3 regions of the Paenibacillus rhizoplanae genome follow, and region 2 is predicted to be linked to each of the others. Evidence: riboswitches for the same ligand, from Rfam matches in the RefSeq annotation. Region 2 holds a riboswitch; each other region holds the start of a gene.
The links. Region 2 has a riboswitch for cobalamin ahead of ACFSX3_RS05720 (energy-coupling factor ABC transporter permease). Riboswitches for the same ligand answer to the same signal wherever they lie in the genome.
Positions count from the first base shown of each region.

Region 1: it holds a riboswitch for cobalamin, as region 2 does, so the genes downstream of both, ACFSX3_RS06080 (anaerobic ribonucleoside triphosphate reductase) here and ACFSX3_RS05720 (energy-coupling factor ABC transporter permease) in region 2, are expected to answer to the same signal.
Region 3: it holds a riboswitch for cobalamin, as region 2 does, so the genes downstream of both, ACFSX3_RS26740 (S-layer homology domain-containing protein) here and ACFSX3_RS05720 (energy-coupling factor ABC transporter permease) in region 2, are expected to answer to the same signal.

Region 1 covers NZ_JBHUKY010000015.1:4,826-9,592, reverse strand. Annotated here, with positions in the region: gene nrdG (anaerobic ribonucleoside-triphosphate reductase activating protein) at 51-578, opposite strand; gene ACFSX3_RS06080 (anaerobic ribonucleoside triphosphate reductase) at 575-2,560, opposite strand; cobalamin riboswitch at 2,869-3,099, opposite strand; gene ACFSX3_RS06075 (MTH1187 family thiamine-binding protein) at 3,442-3,750, shown strand; gene ACFSX3_RS06070 (sugar phosphate isomerase/epimerase family protein) at 3,799-4,575, shown strand; gene ACFSX3_RS06065 (DUF3800 domain-containing protein) at 4,640-4,767, shown strand, end outside.
Region 2 covers NZ_JBHUKY010000014.1:56,275-61,041, reverse strand. Annotated here, with positions in the region: gene ACFSX3_RS05740 (alpha-N-arabinofuranosidase) at 1-163, shown strand, start outside; gene ACFSX3_RS05735 (DUF6171 family protein) at 176-451, shown strand; gene ACFSX3_RS05730 (hypothetical protein) at 728-976, shown strand; gene ACFSX3_RS05725 (ArsR/SmtB family transcription factor) at 1,202-2,134, opposite strand; cobalamin riboswitch at 2,274-2,467, shown strand; gene ACFSX3_RS05720 (energy-coupling factor ABC transporter permease) at 2,753-3,517, shown strand; gene ACFSX3_RS05715 (energy-coupling factor ABC transporter substrate-binding protein) at 3,517-3,810, shown strand; gene cbiQ (cobalt ECF transporter T component CbiQ) at 3,807-4,595, shown strand; gene ACFSX3_RS05705 (energy-coupling factor ABC transporter ATP-binding protein) at 4,608-4,767, shown strand, end outside.
Region 3 covers NZ_JBHUKY010000068.1:101,495-106,261, forward strand. Annotated here, with positions in the region: gene ACFSX3_RS26735 (GAP1-N2 domain-containing protein) at 1-596, shown strand, start outside; cobalamin riboswitch at 1,415-1,607, shown strand; gene ACFSX3_RS26740 (S-layer homology domain-containing protein) at 1,822-3,987, shown strand; gene ACFSX3_RS26745 (DUF4430 domain-containing protein) at 4,408-4,767, shown strand, end outside.

The DNA.
Region 1 (4,767 bases), on a different contig from region 2:
GCACTACATTACCCGAATGCGGGAGTGTAGTGCCTTTTTGTATATGAATTTTATACCCCTTGAAAGCTCAGCTCCGGCTCCCACAGTACCACCATATCTCCCGCCAGACTCGCCGGAATATCGATGATCCGCTGGTTGCTGCTCCCCCGGTAGGAGAGGGTCAGATCCTTCAATGCCTCAACAAACCGGCCGTCAATCACCACCTGGCATAAGGCCAGCAGCTTCCATTCCGCTGAACCGGGAGAAGCCGTAAGCTCCTCGTACGTATAGCCGGTATAGATCCAGACCGGGAAGCCCGGCAGCTCGGCGCGCAGCTCATGAATGAAATCTGCAGCCTCCTCAGCCGAGAAAAAAGGGTCCCCGCCCGCAAGCGTTAAGCCGTCCAGCAGCGGATTGCCTGCAATTTCTTCTATGATCTCCCGCCGCCGCTCCGGGGTGAAGGCCTCCCCGTAGTTGAAATTCCAGGTCTTCGGGTTGAAGCAGCCCGGGCAGCGGTGGCGGCAGCCGCTGAAGAAGAGGACGGCCCGCAGGCCTTCCCCTTCATTGATCGATTCGGGGTAATATCCGCAGATGTTCATAGATGCTTAACACGGTCCCGGACTTCGGCTTGCTTGGCAGCGTTGAAGCGGGTCTGATAGTCCCCGGTCAGATACCCTGTAACCCGGCGCAGACGGCGGATATGAGTGGTATCTTCATGCGCATTGCAGGTCGGGCAATTCGTGCCGATGACCCCTTCATAGCCGCAGGCGGAGCAGCGGTCAATCGGATGGTTAATGCTGAAGTAGCTGATGTCCTGCTCCAGCGCGTATTTGATGATTTTGACGAAGGCTGACGGGTTGCTCCGGGCGTTGCCGTTCAGCTCGACATAGGAGATCGCTCCGGCGTTGCAATGTTCATGGAACGGAGCTTCCAGGCTGATCTTCTTAGCTGCGCTTAGTTCATAATAGACCGGAATGTGGAACGAGTTCGTATAGTATTCACGGTCCGTTACCCCAGGGATAGAGCCGAGCACCTTGCGGTCGATCTTGGTGAACTTGCCGGAGAGACCTTCGGCCGGCGTTGCGAACAAGGTGATGTTGAGATTAAGCTCCTCGCTCTTGCGGTCGCAATATTCACGCATGTGGCGGACGATGGCTACAGCCTTGGCGTGAATCTCCATATCTTCGCCGTGGTGCTTACCGTACATAGCTTTCATGCATTCTGCCATTCCAATGAAGCCCAGCGACAGACTGCCGTGCTTCAGCAGCTCGCCTACGCTGTCATCGGGGGCAAGCTGCTCGCCGCCTTCCCAGACGCCTTCACGCATCATGAAATCGGAGGCTTTGGCCTTCTGGGAAGCCTGGATACGGAAACGGTGCAGCAGACCGTCGAGCGCAATATCCATGTAGTGATTGAGGTCGTCAAAGAACCCTTTTTCGTCAGCAGCCAGGCGGCGGCCGGTTACCGTACCGTGGGCCAGTCCAAGACGCACCAAATTGAGCGTGTTGAAGGACAGATTACCTTTGCCGGAGCAGTGGTTACGTCCAAAGCGGTCGCCGAGCACACGGGTCCGGCAGCCCATCGTAGCGAACTCGGTATCCGGGTCAGCCGGATCGTAATATTGCATGTTCAGCGGAGCGTCCAGATTGGCGAAATTCGGATACAATCTGCGCGCCGAGCACTCCGCGGCCTTCAGGAACAGCTCATAGTTAGGGTCACCCGGCTGCTGGTTGATGCCTTGCTTACATTTAAAGATCTGAATTGGGAACACCGGCGTCTCCCCGCTGCCCAGTCCGTTCATCGTGGCCGCCAGCAGTGAACTGATCACAAGCTGGCCCTCTGGTGAGGAGCAAGTGCCGTAATTGATGCTGGTAAAAGGAATCTGGCCGCCGGAGCGGCTGGACATCGTATTCAGGTTATGTACCATGCTCTCTGCGGCCTGCAGGGTCTCGCTCTGCGTCTCCTTCAGGGCGAAACGGAAGGCACGCGGATACTGCTCAGCCAGATCGCTGCGGCTCATCGTAATCTCCCCAAGCTCAGAACCCTCTGTATTCTCCTCGAAATACTCCAGACCTTTGCGGAAGAGCTTGGAGAAGGATTTGGTCACATAAGGGGCCAGATCATAATCCAGCTTGTTGGCGGATACGCCGCCGTATTGCGCATTTTGCTGCGACTGGAAAATAATCGCCACCAGTGACATCGCCGTCATAATCGAGTTGGGAGGCCGTACGCTGCCGTTGCCGGTGTTGAAGCCTTCACGGAGAAGCCGTTCAAACGGAATGAAGATGCAGTTCGTGGTTCCAATGGCGTACTGATCAAGGTCATGTACATAGACGACATTATCCAGGGTAGCCTGTACCAGCTGTGGCGGCATGGTGAAGTTACGGGCATACCATTTGGAGTATTCACTGCCGAACTTGCTCATTTTGCCGGAGAAGCTCTCCCCGTTCAGGTTGGCGTTCTCGCGCAGCAGATCCAGATCCCGGCTTTCGATAATATCCCGTCCCAGATGAATGACCTCTTCTAAAAGATCCTCCTGTGCAGCTTGTCCTTCGTTATAACGTTTCTCCAGCAGCGTCATTATATAACTCTCTCCTCTCGGGTATTGTAAGCGTTAAAAAAGCACCCCCGGCCGGGAAGGCCGGAAATGCCCGAATGCATGATGCAAAGTTCCGGAAAGCGGAAATTTGCCTGTGGTCTGGGTGGAACATACGAGCAGACACAGGGCGATAGCTTACGCCCGTTCTTGTATATTCCGCAGAGCCGATACCTGAAGATAATCCTCGATCGTCCTCAGGTATCGGCAGCCTATGGCCCGATTGACGGAAGGCTAACTCTGCTATTGCAGGCCGCATACGGACACCTCCCCTGTTCCTCGCAGGAGTCTAAGCGGTGCCACCGAAACAGGCAGGTCTCCTGGCTTCCGGCAACTCCTCCGGCGCCTTCCCGGGGGGCTTATTCCGCCCCTTAGTGGCAATTAGCCGGAGAATGCGGCCCTGGGCATCGCGCCCTGGGAGCATCCGGTTACAGTGGCGGGACCGCAGCGGTTTTGCACCGCGCTTCCCTATTAAGTCGCACCTCTATTACAAGGGGTGAAACACCCGTTTCTACTATATTTTGTTGTTATCTATTAAAGCTAACGCAATATATTGTGTTTGTAAATGTTTTTTTGCAATCCCGCACGGGGAGCGGGTTCGGCGCTTTTACTCACAGCTGATCCACAGTTAGTCCACAGGTAATCCACAACTTTTCTATGAATTTGCCTTGAATGTTTCATAAAATCTCCGAAAATACGCCACAAAGAATCCATAAATAGAGTGCGTCTAATCCTGGTAATCATTTTGACGGATATTAATAGAATAGAGAGGGTGGCAGGTGATTTGTGGCGAGCCTGGCGAAGCGTTACAATAAGAGGATAAATAAGAGGCTCAGGCACATCAGATCATTAGGAGGGAGATCACAATGGCAATTGGCGAAGTGACCGTTATTCCGATCGGGACAGGCAGCACCAGTCTCAGCAGCTATGTGGCCGAGATGCAGCGCGTACTGGAGACGGTGGAGGGCATTACCTATGAGCTAACTTCTATGGGTACGATTATTGAGGGACCGGTAGCGCGGATTCTGGCTGCGGTAGAAGCGCTGCATGAGTCGCCGTTCACCGCCGGGGCGCAGAGAGTCTCCACCTCGCTTAAGATCGATGACCGGCGCGACAAGATCTCCACCAGCCGCAGCAAGCTCGAATCCGTGGAGCGTAAGCTACAGGGAAAGTAGTGGGAATATAGTATCTAATCAGAAATGACGATAAGGAGCGGATTCTACATGGCAGAAGCAACGCAGCAGATCGGAATTCAAATGTATACACTGCGGGACCAGACGGAGCGGGATTTCCTCGGCACACTGGGCAAGGTGGCAGAGATGGGATACCAGGCAGTGGAGTTCGCCGGTTATTTCGGCGTAGCTGCCGGGGAACTGCGCCGCAGGCTGGATGAACTGGGCCTTGCGGCGCCTTCGGCGCATGTGGGACTGGACTTCAGCAGCCTGGATAAGATGGAACAGGCCTTAGCCAAAGAGATTGAATACGCCGTAGAGCTCGGACTGCAATATATAATCACCCCGTCGGCACCGCTTCCGCCCAGCCCTTCCATCGAAGATGTGACAAGAATAATTCCATTCCTGGAGAAGGCTTCCGCGATGGTCCGGGCGGCAGGGATGGAGTACGGCTACCACAACCATGATTATGAATTCGCAAAAGTTGACGGCAAGGCGGTCATCGATATCTGGCTGGAGCGGATTCCTGCAGAGCATATGCTGGCAGAGTTTGATCTGGGCTGGGTACACCGGGGCGGAGCCCGGCCCGCAGATTATGTGTCACGGTACGCCGGCCGTGTTCCGCTGGTCCATATTAAGGATTTCGGAGCAAACCAGGAGGAGACCGATCTCGGGAAGGGAGAGGTCGATTTCCAGAGCGTCTTTGAGATAGCGGAGCAGAGCGGAATTCTCTACTATATTGTAGAGCAAGAGGCCTATGAGGTATCCTCCCTTGCAAGCGCAAAGCTCGCGCTGGATTATTTCCGCGGGCTGGGGCTAATGCAGTAGTGTTTAAGCCGATGCATATCAGGGGTAGGGTATCGGATATATCTAAGGGGTGTCCATAAAAATAATGAAGAGATATACGCTTTATTTAGATGAAATTCTCACAGGTGGTCATTTTGATCATTTTAGCTTAATGGGATTTGCAATTGGAGAAAACGAATATGAGATGGATATTATCCCTTATGTCAATTCAAT
Region 2 (4,767 bases):
AACGACGCTGGCCGGAGCTTCCATCGATGCCCACAATAGCTTTGAGCAGCCGGAAGCTGTAACTCCGCAGGCATTCAGCGCCTTCAAGCTTGAAGGGGATACGCTGACTGTAGAGCTGCCGCCAATGTCGGTAACGGTACTGGCCATCACTCCACAAGCCTAAGGAGAGAACCGCATGACAACCACTTCAGCCTGCAAAGGATGCCGGGAGGAGTACAAGGTCACGGAAGCGCAGATTGCCCGCATTCTGGCGTCCTCCATGTTCAATCCCGGCAATACCGCTTCAGACGAGGTTTATGCCGAGCGGATTGCGCTTTGCGGGGCTTGCCCCAAGCTGCAGGATGGCGTAACCTGTACCGCCTGCGGCTGTATCATTCCCGTTGTTGCCCGGCTGAAGGCCCGCAGCTGTCCGCTGCCGGGCGGCGGACAGTGGCAGCCGGTGGCGGAATGACGGCCCACGCCTCACGGCAAGGGGCCAGGCGAAATAGATAGGCTAGAAGCCGCTCTTGCCATAAGAGACGGACCGATCACCGATAGCCCCTCCAACCTGCATAATGCGGCGGTTGGAGGGGCTTTTTTTGCGTTGTGGAGGAGAGGGGAAGGGAGAGGAAAGTGTGAGAGGAGGCGAAGGTGGGAGGGTGATATGCAGATATAGAAAGAAGATAATGGTGAGAAAGTAAAGGGGATAAACCCGATTGGTGGGGCGGGAAGTGGACTGGAGGAGGAAATGAGAGGGATAAATCCCTCTAATGCGGCGGAAAGTGGGCTGGATGAGGAAAAGAGAGGGATAAATCCCTCTAATGCGGCGGAAAGTGGGCTGGATGAGGAAAAGAGAGGGATAAATCCCTCTAATGCGGCGGGAAGTGGGCTGGATGAGGAAAAGAGAGGGATAAATCCCTCTAATGCGGCGGGAAGTGGGCTGGATGAGGAAAAGAGATGTATAAATCCCTCTGGTGAGGCAGAAAGTGAGCTTTGAGTGGAAATAAAGAGCACTAGTGCACCTGAATTTGCCAAAAGTGGGCTTTGAGTGGAAATGAGGAGTCTTGGCTGCAAAAGTAGCTGAATCGAAAACTAACCTAATTAGTCTAACTATCTAACCAATCAAACCACTCAAAACTAATTAGTCTATCAAACCTATCTACCCATCTTCCTCTCCAACCTATCTAACAGACCACCTGCTAGATAGCTACCAGACGAGCCTTTATAAAGAACCCGGCAAATCTGCGACAGTATCCGTATAAAACAGCTCAAACACAAGATCCTCGTTGTAATTGCCGAAGCCCTTGCCGAACAGGGTGAGACCGCCGATGTGCTCGGCATCCTCCTCGACGGAGAGCCGGAAGGTCCATTGTTTGTTACGGATGCCCACCTGATCCAGGGTGACCTCGGACAGCTTCTGCCCATCCATGAAAGTGCCCGACTGCGTAATCCGCAGCTGCTTGAGCAGGCCGTATTGATTGGTGAGTGCAGGCCACCAGGCTGGTGTGTATTTTCCCGGATTATCTCCGTAATCACCAGGGCTGGTCCAGAAGCCGAGCGATTGTCCGTTCAGCGTGAAGGTAATATCCGACGGCCAGTTGTTGTTGACCGACGGGGCTTCGGAGGCGATCTCCATCGTGATGGCAAGCTCCTCCGGCTGCTGGCTCGACAGCAGGAAATTCGGGATTTTATATTCGACGAACCCCTTGCCGAACCAGAGAATCCCGGCGTTCACCCGCTCCTGATCCCAGAAGTAACGGGGATCGTCAAAGTGCCCGATGACCCTCTCTGTCGTAGATAGCCCGCAGGTAGGCTCGATCTGGAAGTCGGAATAATGCCCCACCGGGATGTCCTTGCGGTACCCTCTGCGCGGAGTCCGGGCCTGTCCCGGAAAAACAATCTCCGCCCCGTCGGCGGCCAGTGTGCAAATCTTCTGCAGTCCGCTTTTACCGGGAGCCATATGGCTGCGGATCAGCCCGGCGGCTTCGAGCTTGCGCACATGCATGGTCATAATCGCACTGCTTAGCTTGAGGGCTGCGGCCAGCTCCTTCACGTTCATGGGCTTATCGGACAGCAGCCGCAGCATATGCAGACGCACGGTACTGGACAGGGCCTCGTACACAGGCAGAGATTGTTCGGTTAGATCAAGTTTCATCGGATGCCTCCACGTTCAGGTTATATAGTTAATAATTATATTACTCAAATAAAATTTCTACAAGCCAAGATTGTCCGCAGGCCAGCTTTTCCAATTTATATCACAGACATGCTAGGCCGAGTCCGCTATGATGTGAGATGAATTAGCGGTGAAACAAGGTGCTCTTGCCGGAAGCGGCAAGGGATAACAGGGAATCGGGTGCAACTCCCGAGCGGTCCCGCCACTGTATGGAAGAGCTGCACTTCATAATGTCACTCGGGAAGCCCCGGGGAAGACGAAGCCTGCGGCGCCTGTATTCCAAGCCAGGAGACCTACCTTGTCGACGCACACCACGACTCTACGCGGATAGGAGCGGTGTACGGATAGGTTAATGAGAAGAGGCGTTCTGCCCTGATGGACCGGAGGAATCTTGAGTGTAGAGAGGACCCCCGGTTTATAGCTGCTGGATACAAGGATACGGCCCCTAGTGATGGGACGATGAGAAGCACCTTGTTCCGCTTAGCCACGGGTTGCGCGCTCTATCGAACTTGCCTGCGTACATACACTCCCACCCTTTAGGGTGGGTTTTTTTGGCTTTAAGATCTTTAACGGGAAATGAACAAACATGGAGGGTGACAAATGAAAAAGCACAGATGGTGGAGCTTTGCGGCACTGGTTGCCGGATTTACGGTGTACTTTATGCTGAACGAACCGGGTACGGCCCGCGCGATGCACATTATGGAAGGATTCCTGCCGGTAGGCTGGGCGGTATTCTGGTGGGCGGCGTTTGTTCCGTTCTTTGTCCTGGGAATCTTCAAGCTGAGAGCCATGACCCGGGAGAACCCTGAGCTGAAGCTGCTGCTGGGTCTGGCTGGGGCGTTTACCTTCGTCCTGTCTGCGCTCAAAATGCCTTCCGTTACCGGAAGCAGCTCCCACCCGACCGGTACCGGTCTTGGTGCGGTAATGCTGGGGCCGCTCCCGATGAGCGTAATCGGCTCGATTGTCCTGCTCTTTCAGGCGCTGCTGCTGGCGCACGGCGGGATCACTACGCTTGGGGCCAATGCGTTCTCGATGGCGGTGGCGGGTCCTTTTGCCGGATATGCAGTGTATAAGCTGATGATGAAGCTGCCGGACCGCGAGAAGCTGGCCTTGTTCTGTGCGGCTGCGGTGGCTGATCTGAGTACGTATGTAGTGACTTCCTTTCAATTGGCGGTGGCTTTTCCGGCGGCGGATGGCGGCGTTCTGACTTCTTTTCTCAAATTCGGGGGCATCTTTGCCGTGACGCAAATCCCGCTGGCCATCAGTGAAGGGCTATTGACGGTACTGTTGTGGAACTGGCTGAAATCGTATAGCCCGAATGAATTGTCGCTGCTGAAACGCAAGGTGAACGGAGGGAGAGCCTAATGAGCAATAAATGGAAAAATGTGTTGATGCTGCTGGTTGTTATTCTGCTGGTCATTCTGCCGCTGCTGCTGGTCAATGGGGAATTCGGCGGGGCCGATGATGCGGCTGAAGGTGTGATTACCGAGATTAATCCTGACTATAAGCCGTGGTTCAAGCCGCTGACTGAGCTGCCTGGGGAGACGGAGAGTATGCTGTTTGCATTGCAGGCAGCGATTGGTGCCGGTGTGATCGGTTATACCCTGGGACTGCTCAAGGGTAAGCAGGGCGTGACGAAGCAGCATAACAGCAAGTGATCCGGCGGATTGACGTTCTCTCCTACAATAATGCTCTGCGCCAGTTGTCCCCGATGTGGAAAAGCTCGTTCGCAGCCCTGATGTTCCTGCTCTCTTACACCGTACATCCGGTACTACAGGCTGTGATCACCCTATGGATGATGTCCTGGTGTATATTTCAGGCCCGCATTCCCTTCCGTGCTTATGGCATGCTGTTCGGCACAGCGCTGCTGTTCTATGCCCTTAGCGTACCGGCGCTGCTCGTGGAATTCGGGCATCCGGCAGCGGGAGAGGGAGGAATATTCCCGCTGCCGGGACTGAACCTGCCGGTATATGTTACAGCGGCCGGGCTTCAGCGGGCGGGAGAACTGCTGGCCAGAATCTCTGCCTGCATGAGCTGTTTCTTTTTCCTGATGTTCACTACTCCGTTCAGTGAGCTTTTACAGGTGCTGCGCAGGCTGCGGATGCCGCAGATTGTCCTGGAGCTGATGCTGATTATGTATCGCTTCTTGTTCCTGCTGAGTGATGCAGCGCATGGTCTGTTGCTGGCCCGCAGGCTGCGCGGAGGCCGCCGGGGTTACAAGGCTATGCTGCGGGAGACTGCGGCCATGGCAGGAGCGCTGTTCGGCAACACGATGCACCGTTATTACGGATTATCGCAGGGGCTGCTGGCCCGCGGATTCACAGACGAGATTATTCTCCCGCCTTATACTGCGCGTCCTGTACCGCGGCGGTATACCGTTCAGGCTTATGCCGGTATTGCGCTACTGCTGCTGGCTGAGGCGTACTTTATCACTAACACATGAAAGGAGCCGGCCATGGTTCAGGAATCTAGCTTGGCTTGTGACGGAGTGGTCTTTCACTACCCGGATACGAAGGAGCCTGCACTGCATGAACTTACGTTTTCCATCCCCGCAGGCAGCAAGACGGCAGTGCTCGGCCATAACGGTTCGGGTAAATCGACGTTGTTCCTGCATG
Region 3 (4,767 bases), on a different contig from region 2:
TCAGCTTCACTGATGCGGCGGAATGCTCCGCCTTCAAGCCGGAGCGGATTGGCGTGGAGTCCGCCAGCGGCGTTACGGACTACGAGGTTAAGGCAACGGTTAACAGTTGCCAGGTTGCAGCAGGCGCCGGAGTAGACGGCGATGCGAAGGGCGAGACAGGCGCCGGAGTGGATGGCGATGCGAAGGGTGAGACAGGCGCCGGAGTGGACGGCGGTGCGAAGAGTGAGGCAGGCGCCGGAGTGGACGGCGCTGCAAAGGGTGAGGCAGGCGCCGGAGTAGACGGCGATGCGAAGGGTGAAACAGGCGCCGGAGTGGACGGCGATGCGAGCGGTGAAGTGGGCGCCGGAGCGGACGGTGGCGCGGACAGTGGAGCCACCGCCTCTCCAGCGGCGGCGGGGACTCCTCCGTCACGCGTATACGAGGTGACGGTGGAGCTTTCAGCCGGCGCGAAGCTGGCGGCAGGTGATATGATCACCGCTGGAAGATACTCGCTGCAGCTGGCGGCAGATCCGGGCAGCGCCCCGGAAGCTACAGCCACCGCCGCGCCTAGCACGGAGCCATCCGCTTCCGCAAGCCCGGAAGCGGACGCGGAATAACACAGCGGCCATAAGCAGGCCGCGTAAGCTTGTAACTAATGTGATCGGGTAACATTGCTTACAGAGATAGGTGTACTCTATACAACTAAAAACAGTGAAAAGGAAGGCATACCTCCCCTAAGTGTATTCCATACAACTAATTTTGCTCGAATGGGCGAAAAGCTGGGTACAGAAGCATTTTAGGTGTACGAAATACAGCTAAAAGTACATTTGGTGGTAAATCAGACGATTTAGTTGTACAGATTGCATTTAAGAATAACGTTTGGAGCTAGAATAGCACCTTAATCGGGGTACGGCAGAGCCTCAGCAAGCGAGGGGATTAAATTAATGCTGATTAGTTTAAACCTGATGAACGACTAGCTGCTCGATTGTACTTTGTACACTAGAATGAGGCATATTGAGCCTTATATGGTGTTCTGTTGTATTCGGTACATTAGATTTTGGGAATTTGGCCCGGCGGAGGGGTAGTTGCCACAATCGATTGTATGAAATGCAGCAGAATGCGTTATACGCCGCTTTTACACGAATTCTAATGTACATAATACAATCGCCTGCTGCCCTGTCTCCGCTAGTACCGCCAACGTCTTAATTAACAGCAGAAGAATGACTCCATAGTCCTGAATAGTACGATGTGCCGGGGGAGCGGGCATGTGCTGTTCAGGATTTTTGTGCAGAATGGGCTGAGCCTTGGGGGAGCTGGAATAGATATAGCTTGTCTATAGACATACAGGGGAATAGTCGATATGATGGTTTGAGAATATTATAATTTAATAAGCTTGAGGAAAAGGTGCAGTTTGCCTTAGAGACCGCGCGCTGTCGCTAGCAGATGCTGGCAGGGCTATGTCTAATAGAGGAATCTGCTTAAAAGGGAAGCCCGGTGCAAGTCCGGCGCGGTCCCGCCACTGTAAATACGGAGCAACTCCTGAGGAGCCACTGTCTGCTAAGCGGATGGGAAGGCGGGGGAAGCGGTGAAGTATGAGCCAGGAGACCTGCCTTTTTCGTTGTTGTTTCTATTCTTCGGGGGTAAGAATGTGGAAGCAGATGCTGATATTGGCGAGGGCTGTATATTGCTGCATTGTATGTAATGTGGGAGAGCAATCGACTCCTTCAGCCGCCCTGTATTGTATTCTTCCCCGGCCGCCCTGCACAGGGCGGTCTTTAGGTTGTCGCTCTATTTGCGGAGGAAGCAGGATTCATCCATTCTATTTCAGGAAAGAGGTTAGTTATGAAGAACCATTCTCTATCATCCAGGTTCACACGGCTGGGACTTGCTGTGGTTATGCTGTTCGCAATGCTGGGAGCAGCCGTAGCCCCGGCAGGACAAGCTGCTGCTGCACAGGCAGGCGGGACTTCCGCACCAGCGGTATCCGCTCTGCCCGCAAAAGAGGCAGCCAGCGTAACCGCTGCAGTCTATGCTACTGCGGAATTCATGCTGAAGAACGGAGTCCAGTCGGACTGGCAGGCAATTGGCCTTGCGCAAGCGGGCTATAAGGTTCCTGTCAGCTATCTGAAGGCGCTTGAAGGTAAGGTGAGTGAGGCTAAGGGTGTTTTTGCCAGAGCTACGGACTATGCCCGGATTACGCTTGCCGTTAAGGCACTGGGCGGCGACCCGGCGAATGTGGCAGGCTATAACCTGATCGAGAAGCTCTACAATCACGATGCAATTACCGGCCAGACGCTGAATAATCCAGTCTATGCCCTGCTGGCTCTGGATTCCGGCAGCTATACGATCCCGGCAAATGCAAAATGGACACAATCTAAGCTGCTGGCAGAGATTCTGGCAAAGCAGAACCCGGACGGCGGCTTCACCCTGACTACGGGTGCGAGTGATCCGGACATGACAGCGATGGTGCTGAACGCACTGGCTGGACACAAGCAGGAAGCAGCAGTGAATACTGCCGGTCAGCGGGCAGCAGCCTGGTTGTCTAAGGCACAGGACAAGAACGGCGGATATGGCGACAGTAGTGAGAGTGTAGCTCAGGCCATTATCGGTCTGTCTGCCTTCGGCATTAATCCGGCAGGAGCAGATTATACCAAAGGCCAGATTAATCTGGTCAGCAAGCTGATGAGCTTCAGCGCAGCTGATGGAGGATTCGTCCACACTGCGGGCGGCAGCTCCAATGCTCTCTCTACGGAGCAGGCACTGGAGGCTATGGTAGCGTACCAGCTGTTTGGTACAGGCGGTAAGCTCTTTGATTTTAGCGGCACACCAGTGAAGAATCCTCAGGTAAGTGTCTCGGTTACTGTTGAAGGTCCGAATGGAACCTTGGCTGAGGGCAGCGTGTACGCCGGCAATGTGCTTAAGGCACTGGAAAAGACAGCAGCAGCCAAGCGCCTGGCCCTGGTCAATGAAGCAGGCAATTATGTGACGGGGATCGGCGGCGTGATTGCGGGTACTTTTGGCGGATATGATGGCTGGATGTATGTGGTTGCACGCGGCGGAGCATGGATCTATCCAAGTGTAGGGATGGGCGACTTCGCGCTGGAGGAGAATGACCGCATCGTGGTCTATTATGGCGGGGACAACACGCAGGTGGTTGATGCCGTAACGGTGACTCCCGCACAGCCGCAGCCTGGACAAGATCTGAAGGTGCAGGTGAACCAGAAGAAATGGGTCTGGAATGAGGCGACCTTCACCTCCGATCCGGTAACCTCACCGGCAGCAGGCGTACAGGTAACTATCGGCGGAAAAACAGCAGTTACAGATGCTGCGGGCGTGGCTGTTGTGGCCGGCGGCTTGACAGCGAATAAATATACCCTGACGGTTACGGGATATCTGAAGGATAAGACCCCTGCCATCGTGCGTCATACGGTCCCGGTAACGGTGGCTTCTGCGGCGGCGGACCGTCCTGCTTTTGGCGATGTGAAGTCGATCTCGCCTTGGGCGCTGGAGTCGGTATACACGGCGTATGACCGCAAGCTGATGAACGGTGTGAGTGAGGGCAGCCTGCTGTTTGCACCGAAAAAGAATATTACCCGTGCTGAATTTGCAGCGCTGCTGCTTCGTTTAACCGGCAACGAGCCGTCTGCGGCGGCTTCCGCTGGGGCCTTCAGTGATGTTAAGGCCGGTACATGGTATTATGGAACAGTGAACCGGGCGAAGGAGCTAGGAATCATCAGCGGCGTGACGGCCACGACGTTCAAACCGGACGGACTGGTTACGCGCCAGGATATGGCTGTGATGATGGTTAGAGCTTTTAAGCTGGATGCGGCATCAGCTGGAGCAGGGGCTGGTAAGTTCAGCGACGAAGATAAGATCAGTGACTATGCATTGTCCGCTGTCCGTACGGTGACGGGACTTGGATATATGAGCGGCACCGGGGGCGCATTCGAGCCTTCCGCTGTGGTAACCCGTGAGATGGCTGCTGCTGTGGCGGTTAGATTGCCATAGTTCTTAGTTGGAGTTGGGAGCAGACAGTACTGCACGCTGGGGCCGACGATAAGTGGATAAATGACATCTAATTTGGCTGGATTTGCTGCAGAGCGGGAGCTAGTTGGATAAATGACACTTATTCAGGTCTGAAGCTGCAGAAGGATGAGGTATGGGCAGAATTAGATGCCTTAATTCCAACTAATTTCTGTACAGATGCGTAACCGGGAGAATTAAGTGTAGAAAATCCAACTAACGCACCCGTGCCGATGAGCCGTTGAGGCGTATAGGGTTGCCTAAGCGCTGGAGGCTCGTTAGATGGGCGGATTTGGTTGGAATTCGTTTGGATATGTGTTGAAAAGTAAGCATAAGGTGTATGAAGGAACGGGGAACAGGCTGACTGCCCCCGTTCTTTTCCCTTTTTGTGGAGGTGTGCAGGTAATGTTCAATCTATTTAAAATGGGCCGTGGAAGGCTGGCTCCGCTGCTTCTCCTGCTGATGGTATTGCTGCTCCCCGGCTGCTCCTCTGCGCAGCCGGATCAGGCAGGCGGCGGCCCGCAGCTGCCCGCCGGGACCCCGGCCGCGCAGACGCCGCGGCCTGGAGACGAAGCGGCTCCGCTGCCGGGAGTCGCTGAGGGCACTGCCGTACCATCCGCCCCTGCGGAAGGTACGGCAGCTCCAGCGCAGGCGGGCGCGAGCGAGCCCGCCAAGCCCCCGGCGTCGCCAAGCGCAGCCGCGACGCTGCCTTCGGCGGGCACAAGCGAGCCCGCCAAGTCCCCGGCGTCGCCAGGCGCAGCCGCG